DNA from 2 places in the Pseudovibrio sp. W74 genome. Region 1 is predicted to be linked to the other one. Evidence: riboswitches for the same ligand, from Rfam matches in the RefSeq annotation. Region 1 holds a riboswitch; the other holds the start of a gene.
What was found. A riboswitch is a leader RNA that binds a small molecule or an ion and turns the genes downstream of it on or off. The one in region 1 is predicted to bind thiamine pyrophosphate.
Positions count from the first base shown of each region.

Region 2: another riboswitch for thiamine pyrophosphate. It lies ahead of thiM (hydroxyethylthiazole kinase); the one in region 1 lies ahead of PsW74_RS00170 (ABC transporter permease).

Region 1 covers NZ_LMCJ01000001.1:34,648-42,105, forward strand. Annotated here, with positions in the region: gene PsW74_RS00165 (ABC transporter substrate-binding protein) at 1-818, opposite strand, end outside; gene PsW74_RS00170 (ABC transporter permease) at 845-1,603, opposite strand; TPP riboswitch at 1,730-1,837, opposite strand; gene PsW74_RS00175 (hypothetical protein) at 1,967-3,733, opposite strand; gene PsW74_RS00180 (adenylosuccinate synthase) at 3,771-5,063, opposite strand; gene PsW74_RS00185 (DMT family transporter) at 5,431-6,351, shown strand; gene PsW74_RS00190 (M20/M25/M40 family metallo-hydrolase) at 6,418-7,458, opposite strand, start outside.
Region 2 covers NZ_LMCJ01000007.1:95,591-103,048, reverse strand. Annotated here, with positions in the region: gene PsW74_RS06260 (primosomal protein N') at 1-34, opposite strand, end outside; gene fsa (fructose-6-phosphate aldolase) at 272-925, shown strand; gene PsW74_RS06250 (transglutaminase domain-containing protein) at 996-1,583, opposite strand; gene PsW74_RS06245 (endonuclease) at 1,940-2,674, shown strand; gene PsW74_RS06240 (phospholipase D-like domain-containing protein) at 2,765-3,850, shown strand; gene PsW74_RS06235 (tyrosine recombinase XerC) at 3,932-4,891, shown strand; TPP riboswitch at 4,951-5,053, shown strand; gene thiM (hydroxyethylthiazole kinase) at 5,126-5,938, shown strand; gene thiE (thiamine phosphate synthase) at 5,922-6,563, shown strand; gene PsW74_RS06220 (hypothetical protein) at 6,643-7,074, shown strand; gene lpdA (dihydrolipoyl dehydrogenase) at 7,131-7,458, opposite strand, start outside.

The DNA.
Region 1 (7,458 bases):
AAACGCGGCAGAGTATCCGCCCAGGCACGCTTGTTCAGCTCATCATCCAGATTTGGATAGACCTCAAGGAAGCTCTTCCAGGAGTCCTGCGGATTATTAAGTAGATAAACAGTAGCCGCCTCAATCGCATTGATGAACTTCTTCAAACGCGGATCATCCAGCTTGTCTTTGTGAGCCACATAAATCAGCTCATCATAGACAGGCACACCGTTCTCTTCAGGATAAAACGCGCGGCCTTTCGCACCTTCAATCTCCATCTGGTTCAGCTCGAAGTTACGGTAACCACCAATCACCGCGTCAACCTGCCCAGCCATCAAAGATGGTGAGAGCGAAAAGTTCACGTTGATCAGCTCCACATCGTCAGAACTTAGACCTGCATTGGAAAGCATCTTCCCAAGCATGGCGTTCTCAAACCCGGATGTGGAATAACCAATACGCTTGCCTTTCAGGTCTGCAATCTCCTTGATCGGTCCGTCTTCCAAAACAATTAGCGTGTTAAGAGGTGTAGAGACCAGCGTCCCGATCCGCATCAACGGCATGCCCTCATCAATTTGCGGGTGCAACGTCTGCTGATAGGAAACCGCAATATCACCCTGCCCTGCTGCAACAAGCTTTGGTGGCATGGAAGGATCAGCAGGCTCAATCAGCTCAACTTCAAGGCCCTCTTTTTCAAAGAAACCCCGCGCCTTGGCAACCACGATTGGTGCATGGTCCGGATTCGCAAACCAATCCAGCAACACAGTCAGCTTGTCCGCTGCTTGCACCTGAAGCGTGCTCGCAAGCATTGCCGCACCAAACAGCATACCTAGTTTTTTCATAAGGTTACGTCCTCATACTCTGAGACCTAGATCTCTTTCTGCCAATAGATCATCCGAGAAGTGGCGAACTCAACAACTGCCCTCAGGCTCAACACCATCACCGCAAGCAAAATCAACGCCGCAAACATCGTCGCTGTTTGCATGCGTGCATTGGATTGCAACATGATGAAAGCCAGACCGCCTTTTGCACCAACCCACTCTCCAACCACCGCCCCAATAGGAGCGAACACCGCTGCAATGCGCATACCAGAGGCCAGAGACGGCAAGGCGGCTGGAATGCGAATGTAGCGAAGTGTTTGCCAGCGGTTCAGACCGTGCAGCTTGCCAAGGTCGAGCAGTGATTGATCAGTCCTGCGCAAACCATCGAAGAAAGTCGAGGTCACAGAAAAGAAGATCACAATCACGGCCATCACAACCTTGGAGGCGAGCCCAAAGCCGAACCACAGCACCAGAAGCGGTGCAATTGCAAACACAGGAAGAGATTGGGTCGCCGCAATCGGAGGCAGCAGAAACAGGCGTATCCGAGGAGACGCTGCCAACAAAACAGCCAGCGAAGCTCCAGCACTCACGCCAAAGAGAAAGCCGAGAACAGTCTCCCAAGCGGTAATGCCTGCATGATGCAGCAGGAAAACACCTTGATTGAGAAAAGCGGAAAAAACCGCCGCCGGACCTGGCAACAGAAACGGAGGAAACTCTCCAATCTGAACCACACTCTCCCAAATGGCGATAAAAAGCAAAATCCCGAAAAGACTTCGGAGAATTCGTTTCAAAGCTCGCTTCAGCATGCAGACTCCCAACAATGGTATTGGGCATCACAAACAGGCGGAAGAACGGAGCTACATTAGCTCTCTGGGATGTTTTCAGCACAGGATCTCCCGTTACAGCAAAATGCAAACATGGAGATCCGGGAAGAATGGCTCAGGTCCCGTCCCTTCGCCGGCATTACCCGGATCAGGTTCAAAGGGTTTAGCTCATCGCAATCTCAGCTTTTCGAAAGAAAAGCACCCCTCGGAATAGCAAGGAACATGCGCGTTTCTGCTGAAGGATGCAAGCAGATTTTGCTCTGACAGACGACAGCATAATGAAAAAGGCCTCAGCTCTGAGAGAGCCAAGGCCTTTGAAATCTAATCTAAATATCTGAAACTAGATTACTTCCAGCTCTTGATTGCCTGTGCGATGACTTTGTTGCCGGTTGTGCCTTTTTCAAAGGTCAACATTGCACGGCGACCGCTGTTGTACAGCAGTGGAACATCAATCCACTCACGCTCAGCAAGACGCTTCAGGTTCTTCGCTTTTTCTTCATCACTGTCAGACAGCGCAATCCAGAAGAGAGTGTCAGAAACCTTCACGGCAGCACCATCAAGCGGATCACCTGCTTCGGACTCTGTCTTCTTCAGGATCAGGCCAGGCACCTTCTCAACGCCCTTGCCATCAAACCCTTCTGGGAAGATGAAGTTCAGCTCAAGCAAGTGACTTGCTGGCAAAGACTGATCGCTATTCGGCTTCAACGTCATCTCAACAGAGAAGTTACGAGATGGTAGCGTAGCAACAGCCTTGATGACAGAATCGCCATTAGCTTCATCCAATGACCAAACAACGTTCCCGCGTGATGCAGAACCTGCAGCACCCGGTGTCAAAGCCTCTTCGTAAAGTATGCTCTGTTGTGCAACAGGAGAAACCGTAGCTTCCGTTCCAATGGTTTCAGCTGGCGGAACAGAATTGGTCTCAACTGCAGTACTTTGCTGAGCAGGTTCCGTCACCGGCAAAACCTGCGCAGAAGATGTGTCTTCTACCGGTGCTGCTGGAGCTTCGACCACACGCACGACTGGAGGCTCAGTTACTGCCTCGGTTGGCGCTGCGCTGGAAGAATTCCGGGTAATCCGGGTCGTCTGCACCCGTGTCGCATCCGGCGAAACCTTTGCCCCTTCATCAGATGGCAACAAGCGGTCAGTGTTCTTCTTTGGCGTGCGTTCCGGCTGAACCCGAAGCGGCTCATCTTCATTCGAAGGTGCGCTCTCTGGCGCAACAGTCTCACCGGTTTCAACTGGAAGCACTAAAGAGAGAATAACATCACGCAGACTATAGACACCTGCGGTAACGCCCAAGATTATCAGTATGACCACAATTATACCGACAATACCCGATGTATTGGAAGGCTTCAGCCCTTCTTCCTGCTCAATCGCATCGCCAACGCGTTGCGCAACCGCTGGTTTGCGGGAGGAAGCAGGTTTACGGCTCGTCTTTGGCTTAACCTTGGCCGGCTCATCGATCTCAGGACGCGACTTACCTTTTGTTTCCAGCTTAGTGCGACGTGCCTCACCCGGCACCCAGGAGCGCTCTTCTGCGCTCGTCTCAACAGCACCTTTGGTTGGCAGAGACGCAGCAGGTTCACCCGTCTCTTTGTCATCCATGGAGCCAAGGTCAGGCTCTTTGCGCTCGCTGGAAGCTTCAGGCAGCTGATCACGCGCCATCTGATTGGCTTGATGTGCGGCGTTGCCGAGATCCTGAGCAGCACGAACCGCCTCTTTAAACACATCTGCTTTAGCAGCAGGTGCTTTCGGCTCATCGCGCGCTGGAGTATCGGCCTTTGCACCTGCCTTAGGCGTATCGCCAGCAGGCGGTGATGCAGCAGAGATTTCTGGAACTGCAGGTTTTGGAGCACTTGGAGCTGGGGTGGTTTTAGACCGCCCCAACCCGAGAGACTCACGAGCAGCTTCCGCTTCGACCTTACGAATGGCCTCTTCAAGCTTCAGCTGCTCCTCAGTGATCTGGGAGGGAGACAGAGGTGGGTCGTAACTTTTAAGTTGCTTTACAATTGCATTCCGCGCGCGTTGATAAACTGCCCGCCGTGCAGAACCTGTGTTCTCTTGTAAACCAGCTACCGCTTTTTTTAGAACGGAATTGTAGTCCGCCATTTAACTGCCCATTGCCCCCAGAGCTTCATTTCAAGACTTAATCCTGGAATGGATTCTGAACCAGGATTGTGTCATCACGTTCAGGGCTTGTTGATAACAGAGCAACCGGAGCACCAATCAGCTCTTCAACATGCCGAACGTATTTCACAGCTTGTGCTGGCAATTCTGCCCAAGTCCGTGCGCCTTTGGTCGTTTCCTTCCAACCAGGCAGGGTCTCATAAATAGGAACAACCCGCGCCTGAGCACCTTGAGATGCCGGAAGGTAATCGATTCGCTCACCATCTAGCTCATAACCAACACAAATCTTAATTTCATCCAGTCCGTCCAAAACGTCAAGCTTTGTCAATGCAATCCCATTGATTCCGCTGGTGCAAACGGTTTGACGGACAATCACTGCATCAAACCAGCCACACCGACGACGACGACCAGTGTTCGTTCCAAACTCGTGCCCGCGGGTACCAAGGAACTCACCAACTTCATTCTGCTGTTCGGTTGGGAACGGACCTTCACCCACACGAGTGGTGTAAGCTTTGGTGATACCCAGAACGTAATCGATGGAGTTTGGACCCAGACCACTACCAGCAGCAGCCTGACCTGCAACTGTATTGGAGGAGGTTACAAACGGATAAGTGCCGTGGTCGTTGTCGAGCAGCGCGCCCTGCGCACCTTCAAACAACAAACGCTTACCTTCACGACGCGCTTTGTCCAGCATGTACCAGGCTTTATCCATGTACGGCAGGATTTTATCAGCTACGTCTTCCAGCTCTTTGTAGATGGTCTCAGCAGAGATCTCATCGCGACCCAGACCGCGCAGAATAGCGTTGTGGTGGGTCAGCAGACGATCAATCTTGGCTGGCAGCGTGCTCATGTTTGCCAGGTCCATCACGCGAATTGCACGACGACCGACTTTATCTTCATAAGCAGGGCCGATACCGCGTTTGGTGGTACCGATTTTGGTGCCTGCCGGGCTTGCATCTTCACGCAAAGCATCAAGCTCGCGGTGCAGGCTCAAAATAAGAGTAGCATTGTCAGCAACACGCAGGATTTCCGGGGAGATTTTAACGCCCTGCTCTTCAAGACGTGCAATCTCAGCAACCAGTGCATGAGGGTCAATCACAACGCCATTGCCAATGACAGAAAGTTTCCCACGAACAACACCAGATGGCAGCAATGCCAGCTTGTAGCTCGTTCCGTCAATTACAAGCGTATGACCTGCATTGTGTCCGCCTTGGAAGCGTACAACGACGTCGGCTTGCTCAGAGAGCCAATCGACAAGTTTACCCTTACCTTCGTCACCCCATTGTGACCCAACTACGACAACGTTGGCCATGATTCTTCAGCCCTCCTGCGGCTGCCAGCGTATTCCTAAAATACGCCGTCATACGATTTGCTATTTCTGTATAAAGTGGCTTGCCAGCTCAGAATGCAAATCGTGAGAGACAACATAAGAAACCCCGGCGTAAGAGCCGGGGCGCAGTTACAGCGCCTTATAATCTGTCAATCTCTTAAATACGAGCCCTTTTCCTTCAAAATTAGGCCAAGACTGTAATTTTTGCGATCAGAGTGAACCTCTGTTGATTGTTTTACTCGCAAATCGGGTGGTACAGGCACAACAGCAAGTGATATTACTAGCGTAAGTTCCAATTTCTCATTTTTTGCAATTCCTGCAAGAAATTTCACTAAGTTGAATACGCTTTATGAACGCACAAAAACTTGACTGGCTGGGCTGGTCTATTCTTCTATTGCTGGGCACCCTGTGGGGCAGCTCATTCTTTTTTGCCAAAGTCGCACTAACAGAAATTGGCCCCATCACTCTGGTCTTCCTCCGAGTAGGAATTGCTGCGGTGGGCATGTGGGGCTTCCTGTTCATCACAAAACAAACCATCCCGCTTTCTGCAAAATGGATTGGCAGCTTCCTCCTCCTCGGGTTCATAAATAATGTCGTCCCCTTCTCGCTCATCTTCTGGGGTCAGCAATACATCGCAGCCGGACTGGCATCCGTTCTCAATGCCTTCACCCCAATCTTCACAATGCTTGTCATGCAGGTGTTGAGTAACGAAGAAAAGTTGACCGCGACCAAGCTCGTTGCCGCCATGATTGGAATTATCGGAGTGGCAATCATGGTTGGCAGTGATACCCTGAGTGGAGCCAGCGGTCAGATCCTGCCACAGCTCGCAGTTTTAGGGGCAGCTTTATGTTATGCCTTCGGTGCTGTTATCATTATGCGCCTGCGTAAACTGCCACCTGCTGCACTGGCAACGGGCCAGCTCACAGCCTCCACAATCCTGCTGATACCCGCAGTCCTCTATTCGGCACCAGCCGAGCAACTGATGCAGGCCTCAGCGATGACCTGGGCAAGTGTCCTCATCCTCGCGCTGGCATGCACTGGGTTCGCCTTCATTTTGTACATTCAGCTGTTCAAACTCGCCGGAGCCACGAACGCGGCCTCCGTAACACTGGTTATCCCGGTCAGCGCGATTCTGCTGGGTGCGATCTTCCTCAATGAACGGCTGGAAACCAATCACTGGATCGGTATGGCCGCTATCTTCACCGCCTTGCTGCTCATTGATGGCCGGCTCACCCGCAGATTGACAGGAAAAGCACAGGCACCCGCCTAACAAAAAGCCTCCAGCCCTATCGTAGGTAGGATCTGGAGGCTTCTTATTAAGCAACAGCCTGCGGTGTCAGCAGCGCTTCAGATAAGCAGCCAGAATATCGCGTGCAGCAAGAAGATCACTCTTATCAATCATCTCGGTAACTGTGTGCACATAACGAGTGCCAACCATGATACCGACTGCTTTAGCACCAGCAGCCGCCTGCTGAGCAGCAGCCCCATCCTGTCCGCCACCCTTCAACATGGTGCGCTGGTACGGAATCTCTTCCTCAATAGCCAGATTTTCGATTTCTTTTACAAGCTCCAGATCGGCAATGAACCAGCCGTCCTTCACGTGAAGCCCAAAACCTTTACCTTGCTCAGTCGTTTGATCTTGCTCTGGCACCCCAGGCGTATCGCAAGCAAGCGTGATATCAACACCGAGGCCGATATCTGGTTTAATGGCATAGGCCGCAGTCTTCGCTCCGCGTAGCCCAACCTCTTCCTGGCAGGTAAACGCGACATAGATTTCGCAGGTATGATCCGCATCCCCCAGCGCACGCATAGCTTCAATACCAAGCCAGCATGCGACCCGATTATCCATCGCTTTGGAGACAACTTTTTCGCCCATCTCAATCAGCGGCTCATCAAGAGTGACCATGTCACCTACTTTGACCACCTCCTTGGTCTTCTTACCAAGGCCAAGATCGATGATGAACTCAGTGACTTCAGGGATCTTTTTGCGCTCTTCAGGCGGAGCAGTGTGAACTGGTCGCCCAGCCGGATTCATCACCGCCTTCAGATCACCCTCATCTGTGGAGACCAACACACGACGGGAGAAGAGATTGCGTGCATCAAAACCGCCAACCGGCTGTACATAGACAAAGCCTTTCTCGGTGATATGCGAAACAAGGAAGCCAATCTCATCCATATGGCAGAGCAGCATAACCTTTTTTGGCTTCTCACCATTTTCAGGCGCGTTGCGTGCATCACGGCGGCAGATAAGAGACCCCATGGCATCCGTTTGAACATCATCAAACAGGCCTTCAATCTCTTTCAGAATAATCTCGCGTACTCGATGCTCATGTCCAGGAACGCCAGGGGTTTCGCAGAGGCGGCGCAGCAGATCAAT
Region 2 (7,458 bases), on a different contig from region 1:
CCAGCACAGGTACAATAACCTCTGGTTCACACATCTGGCCGTTGCCAAAAAACTCAGTTTGCTGACTCACGAAACTCCATTCCCTGTTGAGCACTTGCTGGTTTTGCTGCGCATTCTTATCCTAAAACCGAAATCCAGTTTTCGGGAATACGCTTTAGCGGGTTTTACTCTTGTTGTTTCTATACACTCTGGGCTAAACACATACCGGAATTCCCCCCTAGGCCTCCGGTACCCTACGAGAGGCTACTAAGAAATCAGGAGCCTTTCCGGCATGAAATTCTTCGTTGATACTGCTGACACCAACGACATTAAAGAGCTGGCTGCAACCGGTCTTCTCGATGGTGTTACCACTAACCCATCTCTTATCATGAAATCTGGCCGTCCAATGAAAGAAGTCATCGCAGAGATCTGCGAGCTTGTGGATGGTCCTGTTTCTGCTGAAGTTGTTGCAACTGACGCTGAAGGCATGCTGAAAGAAGCTGAAGAGCTGATCGCAATTGCAGACAACATCTGCATCAAGCTGCCTTTGACACTGGAAGGCCTGAAGGCTTGCCGCGTTCTGGCGAACAAAGGCGTGCAGACCAACGTGACCCTTTGCTTCTCTGCAAACCAGGCTCTTCTGGCTGCAAAAGCTGGCGCGACCTTCATCTCTCCATTCATTGGCCGTCTGGACGACATCAACATTGAAGGCCTGGACCTGATTGCTGAAATCCGTCAGATCTATGATAACTACGGCTTCACCACCGAAATTCTTGCAGCTTCTATCCGTAGCGCAAACCACGTAAAAGACTGCGCTCTTATCGGCGCTGATGTTGCAACTATCCCACCTTCAACACTGAAGGGCCTCGTGAAGCACCCACTGACCGACAAAGGTCTGGAAGCATTCATGAAGGACTGGGCAGCAACCGGTCAGAGCATCGTTTAAGCTCTTTGTTTTTTCGCATATCGCGATGATATTAAGCGCGGGCCTTTGGGTCCGCGTTTTTTTATGGGCTCTATTTTGCGTTCTCTGGAATCCACTCAGTCACAAGCTGGAAATATTTTCTGCGCAATTCTTGCTGATCTTGTGAGAGGCTCGCAACAAGGCGGGCCTTCAAGTCAATTATGTTCTCTGTAACGGGGTATTCTTGCTCTGCGACCGCAGCAAGCTTGGTATGGGTAGAGCCATCCCAATCATGATTCACTCTAAAGCCGAAGTTCATGACTGCATCGTGCCAAGTCGCATCTAAATTCAACCATGTTTCCTGTTCGAAAACTCGCAGGTAATGATGAAAATCCGGGACCCGTTCATGCGTCGCAATTGCTTTAAGCTCTTCCGGGAAGCTTTCATCTATAGGCGTGCTTTCATTAAAGTATGTAAACATCGTGACGATCTCCGCCCGATATCCAGCCTCACGGAGCAAGTCTCTCAACAAAATGTGCTTCCCCGAGCAGGAACCTAAATTGCTTGTGTAGACAATCCTCGGGTCACGATTCCCCGTCGATCCATATGGGATGTTACGCACGTGGTGATAAATCTGCGGAAGCGTCAACAAGCTGTTCTTTGAAATCACACTCTGCAAAAATTCATTGTATTTCGTCACTTAGCTCTCACTGCTCCCTATTCAAAATGAGAAGCAGGTAGTATTTCCCGAAAGTGCCCTCAAACAAAGCCTCTTAGCGCTTTTTTTGTTTGCCTGTGTTTTCCCCTCCCCTCATCACTCTTGGCAAGGTTCACACCCATTCATTCGGTCAAAGTGGAACGGCACAAACCAGTATCCACCGCGTCAAACAGTGTTGGCAGGGGTTTCTTAACTCTCCCTCGCCAGTTTCTGATGGTGATCTTGAATATGTCGCGTGCATTTCATTCACGCGCCTCATTCAAGATCTTTATTAATGCGTATCCTCGCCTGAAAACCGGAGACCACTTTTCAGGGATACGCTTGCGAAAGACTTCTTCATGCGTAACCTCATCGTATTCTCTGCTGCCCTTTTGGCTTGCATCTGGACAACTGCAGCCTTTTCTGCACCGCCAACCAGCTTCTCTCAGGCCAAGCGTCTGTTGGAGAAGCATATTTATCCATCAGAAGAGTATCGTGAGACCTTCTATTGTGGTTGCACCTACAATGGAAAGAAGCAGGTTGATGCGGACAGTTGCGGGTATACCCCGCGCAAAAATGCCAAGCGCGGCAAGCGGATTGAGTGGGAGCACATTGTTCCAGCTTCGCGTTTTGGCAAAACACGCGCCTGTTGGAGTGAAGGTGACCCCGCATGTACCACCAAGAAAGGCAAATCCTATAAGGGCCGCCGGTGCTGCTCTAAAGTTGATGCAGATTTCAAGCGCATGGAAGCTGATCTCCATAACCTCGTTCCAGCCGTTGGTGAGTTAAACGGGGACCGCTCCAATTATCGCATGGCCGTTATCACCGGCGAAGACCGGACTTATGGCGCTTGTGATTTTGAGATTGATAGCAGCCGGAAAGTTGCCGAGCCGATGGCTGAGACGCGTGGTGATATTGCGCGGATCTATCTGTACATGCAGACCACCTACGGCATGGCTTTGACAGAGACTGAGGTCGAGATGTTCAACAATTGGATGGCAGAGGATCCGGTCTCTGAAGAAGAGCAACTGCGAGATGCTCGCATCCTGGAAATTCAGGGTAACACCAATCCGCTTATTTCGGTTGGTTTCTAGCCAGGTCCTCTTTTCGCTTCCTACCGTCATAATTGTGTACCGACACATCATCTACCCTAGGGTAAGGTATCATGACGGTGGGAGGGTACAATGGCAGTTGAAACTGAGAATCTGAAATTCCTTGTTGGTCCGAAGACAGTCCTCGATCATTTACCGGATAATCCGCTGGATGATCTTGAGGGCGAGATTATCGGGTTTATTGATGCTGCAGAGCGCTCGCTCGACATAGCAATTCAAGAAATAGACAATAAACGCATAACCAACGCACTTATCAACGCAAAGCGGCGCGGGGTGCGGGTGCGAGTGGTATCCGAGGCGGATTACTTAAGTGTGGATGAGCCTGCTGAAGACCCGCATTCGAGCGACCCTCGTGTTGAGAACGAGGTGAACCGGCAACTTCATGCGGCGTTGCTGCGCTCTAAGGTGTGGGTTCGGACCGACTTTAACCCACGGATATTCCATCAAAAATTCATTATCCGGGATGGCAATTCTGTTCTGACAGGTTCTACAAACTTCACTGAGACCGGCACACATCGCAATCTCAATCACCTTCTCATCATCAAAGATGAGAAGGTTGCCGATATCTTTGAACGGGAATTCAGGGAGATTAAACGCGGACGCTTTGGCCGATATAGCGTTGATGAGAACGAATCCGAGAACACGCCGAAAGAAGTGATTGTCGACGACATCCGCGTGAAAGTTTGCTTTGCGCCGGACCACGCGCCAGAGATGGAAGTCACCAAACAGATGACAAAAGCTAAGGAACGGGTAGATTTCGCGATCTTCACCTTCTCCAAGAGCTCCGGTATTGATGATGCCATGTTGCTGTTGATGGAGGCTGGACGAAAGGTACGTGGTGCGCTTGATGCCCGGCAAGGCGGTCAGGACTGGGCAGCGACCCAACCCCTTGCAGAAGCTGGTGCTGATTTGCATTTCGTTCGCGGATCAAGCCGAATTGGTAAGCTTCATCATAAGCTTATGGTGATTGATGATAGCATTATGATTGTTGGTAGCTTCAATTACACAGGCCCGGCGAACCGGTTTAATGACGAGAACATCGTCGTTCTGGGGGATTCTGTTGTGCCAACCGAGAACCAGAAACGGTTTGCGATGGCAGCACGGCAAGAGATTGACCGGATCATCAGTGATCATGGGCAGCCAATCGTCATCAACTAAATTTGCGCAGGCCTTTCTTAAAGGCGTGTATGTTTATCTTTTGGTAACCATTCAGCCAGATTTGGCGCTTACACTTTGCGAATGGCAAATTCCCTTGATAGCGGCGAAGACTTACTCATCATCTGCAAACCAGATGTTACCGCAGCGATTGAAGACTGGATTGATCATCTGGGATCTGAACGGCGACTGGCTGAACGGACACTGGAAGCGTATGAGCGCGATACCCGTCAGTTCCTGCGCTTCATGACCAGTTATGAAGGTGAACCGGTTGCCCTGCGGCATCTGGAGTCTTTGAAACCAAAGGACTTTCGCGCATTTCTGGCAACCCGCCGGAGGGATGGCGCACAAACGCGGACGCTTGCCCGTGGCCTTGCTGGCATCCGCTCCTTCCTCTCGTTTCTGGAGGAGCGCGGTGAGGTGAATGCGGCTGGTGCTGCGGCGGTTCGTACGCCGAGACTTCCCCGCAGCCTGCCCAAGCCTATCCCCGTTGAGGAAGCCAAAGCGATTGTCAGCAGCGATCTCGCTTTTGAGGACACTCCCTGGGTTGAAGCCCGAAACGCAGCGGTGTTCACACTGCTCTACGGTTGCGGCCTCCGCATTTCCGAAGCGCTGTCTCTGACATCGGCCTCCGCGCCGAAGGAGGGGGATAAGTCGCTGAAGATTCGCGGTAAAGGCAACAAAGAACGGCTTGTTCCGGTTCTGCCAGTGGTAATAGAAGCTATTGAGGCCTACAAAAAGCAGTGCCCTTATGATCTGTCGGGCAGTTCACCGCTGTTTCGCGGCGTTCGTGGCGGCCCGCTGAATGCGCGCATGATCCAGCTGGCCATGCAAAAGATCCGCAGTGCTCTTGGTCTACCAGACACCGCAACTCCTCACGCTTTACGCCATTCGTTTGCAACTCATTTGCTGTCTGAAGGCGGGGATTTGAGGAGCATTCAGGAGCTACTGGGGCACGCAAGCCTTTCTACCACACAGATTTATACGGAAGTGAACAGTGCACAGCTGTTGGACGCTTATGACAAGGCACACCCGCGTCGTTGATAGGTTGTCCCCCTCCCTCACATCACCTTGATCTCCCTTAGCAGATCCCCTAGGTTCATCGATGTGAAACGGGGTGCCCAACACGTTTGTTGTGGCTGAGATCATACTCGAAGAACCTGCTCTGGATAATTCCAGCGAAGGGAGCACTCACGCCGTGTTGGGGGATAGATTGTCTGGCAGTTTGCCAAGTCCCTGATACCAGCTCTCTTTCGCACAACAAGACCGAGGATAAAAATGGGTCGTGTCGAAAGCGCTTGCGCAACTCTTTCTGCAATTCGTGACAACAGTCCACTCGTCCATAACATGACGAACATCGTGGTGGCCAACACCACAGCCAACGCCCTGCTGGCCATTGGCGCCTCCCCTGCCATGGTGGATGGCCCGGAAGAAGCCCCTGAACTTGCAAGTGTTACAGGTGCATTAGTGGTCAACGTTGGCACGGTTACCCCTGCTCAGGCAGAGACCATGAAGTTGGCTACTGCTGCTGCCCACAAAGCTGGTCGCCCTTGGGTGCTGGACCCGGTGGCTGTTGGAGCGCTGACCTTCCGCACCGAGCTTGCTGGTGAATTGCTGGAGAATAAGCCGAGCGTCATTCGTGGCAATGCCTCTGAAATCATGGCACTTGCTGGTCAGGGTGCAGGTGGAAAAGGCGTTGATAGCACGGATAGCTCTCAGGCTGCTCTGGCAGGAGCGAAAGAACTGGCGAAGCAGACGGGCGCTGTTGTTGTCGTCTCTGGTCCTGTCGATTTTATCACTGATGGTGCGCGCACTGCTGAAGTCGCCAACGGGGATAAGATGATGCCTTATGTGACTGGTCTTGGCTGCACGGCAACAGCTTTGACTGGCGCGACACTGGCTGTTTGCGATGACCCGTTTGATGCTGCTGTTGATGCAATGGTTTTCCTCGGAGTGGTTGGTGAGATTGCTGCAAAAAATTCAGCAGGACCAGCAAGCTTGCAGCTGGATATTATTAACGGCCTCTATCAGCTGAACAGCGATATCCTCAACGCAACTGCACGGGTTGAAATGCATGAAACCGTTGCTTGATCTTTCCGTTTATCTGGTGCTGGGGCCGCAAGACTGCGCCGGTCAGGATCCCGTCGACATAGCAATCGCAGCCGCACAAAACGGCGCTACTGTTGTGCAGCTTCGTGACAAGACTGGCAGCACGCGCGAGCAAATTGAGCTGGCAGAGCGGTTGATGCAAGCGTTGAAACCGCTGAATGTGCCGCTAATCGTCAATGATCGCGTAGATGTTGCCTTAGCGGTTGATGCGGACGGTGTTCATGTTGGGCAGGATGATATGGATGCCACGAAAGCCCGGGAGCTGATCGGCTCTGATAAGCTGCTTGGTCTATCAGTCAGCACTCAGGACGAGCTGGATGCTGCGGACTTTTCCGCCTGCGATTACCTTGGCATAGGCGCCTGCTTCCCGACAAACAGTAAGGATGATGCGGCTGACATGGGTATGCAGAGCTTTGCCGGTTTAACGGTTCAATCTCAGTTGCCTGTGGTTGGAATTGGCGGAATTTCGCTTTCTAATGCGGATCAGGTGATCAAAGCTGGGGCAGATGGAGTTGCAGTTATTTCTGCAATCTGTGGGGCATCCAGTCCATCCGCAGCTACGCGCAAGCTTCAGGACATCGTCAAAAGCGTAAAAGACCTAGGGTGATAGGATAAAACACGCATTTACTCCTCGCAGAGCCCATCTACATTGATATATGAGAGGACTAGGCAGGGAGCTTTTAGTCATGAAACTTAGACAAACAACATTTATGTGCATTTTCTTCTGCACGTTTGCTTTTCTTGTTTCAGCAGCTCAAGCTCAAACAGCCTGTGAAGTCCGCAAATCAGAGATGGCGGAGCTGGGGGACTGGGAAAATCCCAAAGCACGTTTGAAAGAGCTTTCTCAGATTGAAGTTCAAGGCCAGTGCCTTGATGGGCAACTGGTTGTGCGCGCCCGCGCATTTACCAGCTGCTCCCCTCGCGATTGCAAATGGGGTTGGGCTCCAGGGCAGCTTAGTTTTTCTGGTGTACTAACGTTCCGGTTTGGCGGCTTCTTCAAAGCGCAACACATTGAGCTTCGGCCAATGGGAGAGCGTATTCAGGCTTACGTGCGAACAGAAAACCACGATCCAACGTTTCCCAATAAGACACGCAGCTACATCCTTGTTCGCCAATAGCAAAAAAGCCGCCTCAGTTTCCTGAAGCGGCTTTTTCTTAATCTGGAACTTCCAGATTACATATGGATTGGCTTGGCGAATGTCGCCATAGCAGCTTCTTTCACTGCCTCAGACATTGTTGGATGCGCATGACAGGTGCGACCCAGATCTTCAGAGGAACCGCCGAATTCCATCAGAACGCATGCTTCGTGGATCATTTCGCCAGCCCCAACGCCAACGATATGAACGCCGAGCACGCGATCTGTTTCAGCGTCAGCCAGAACTTTCACAAAACCGTCGGTGTGAAGCGTTGCTTTCGCGCGACCGTTTGCGGAGAACGGGAACTTGCCGGACTTGAATTTTATGCCAGCAGCTTTCAGCTCTTCTTCAGTTTTGCCAACGCTG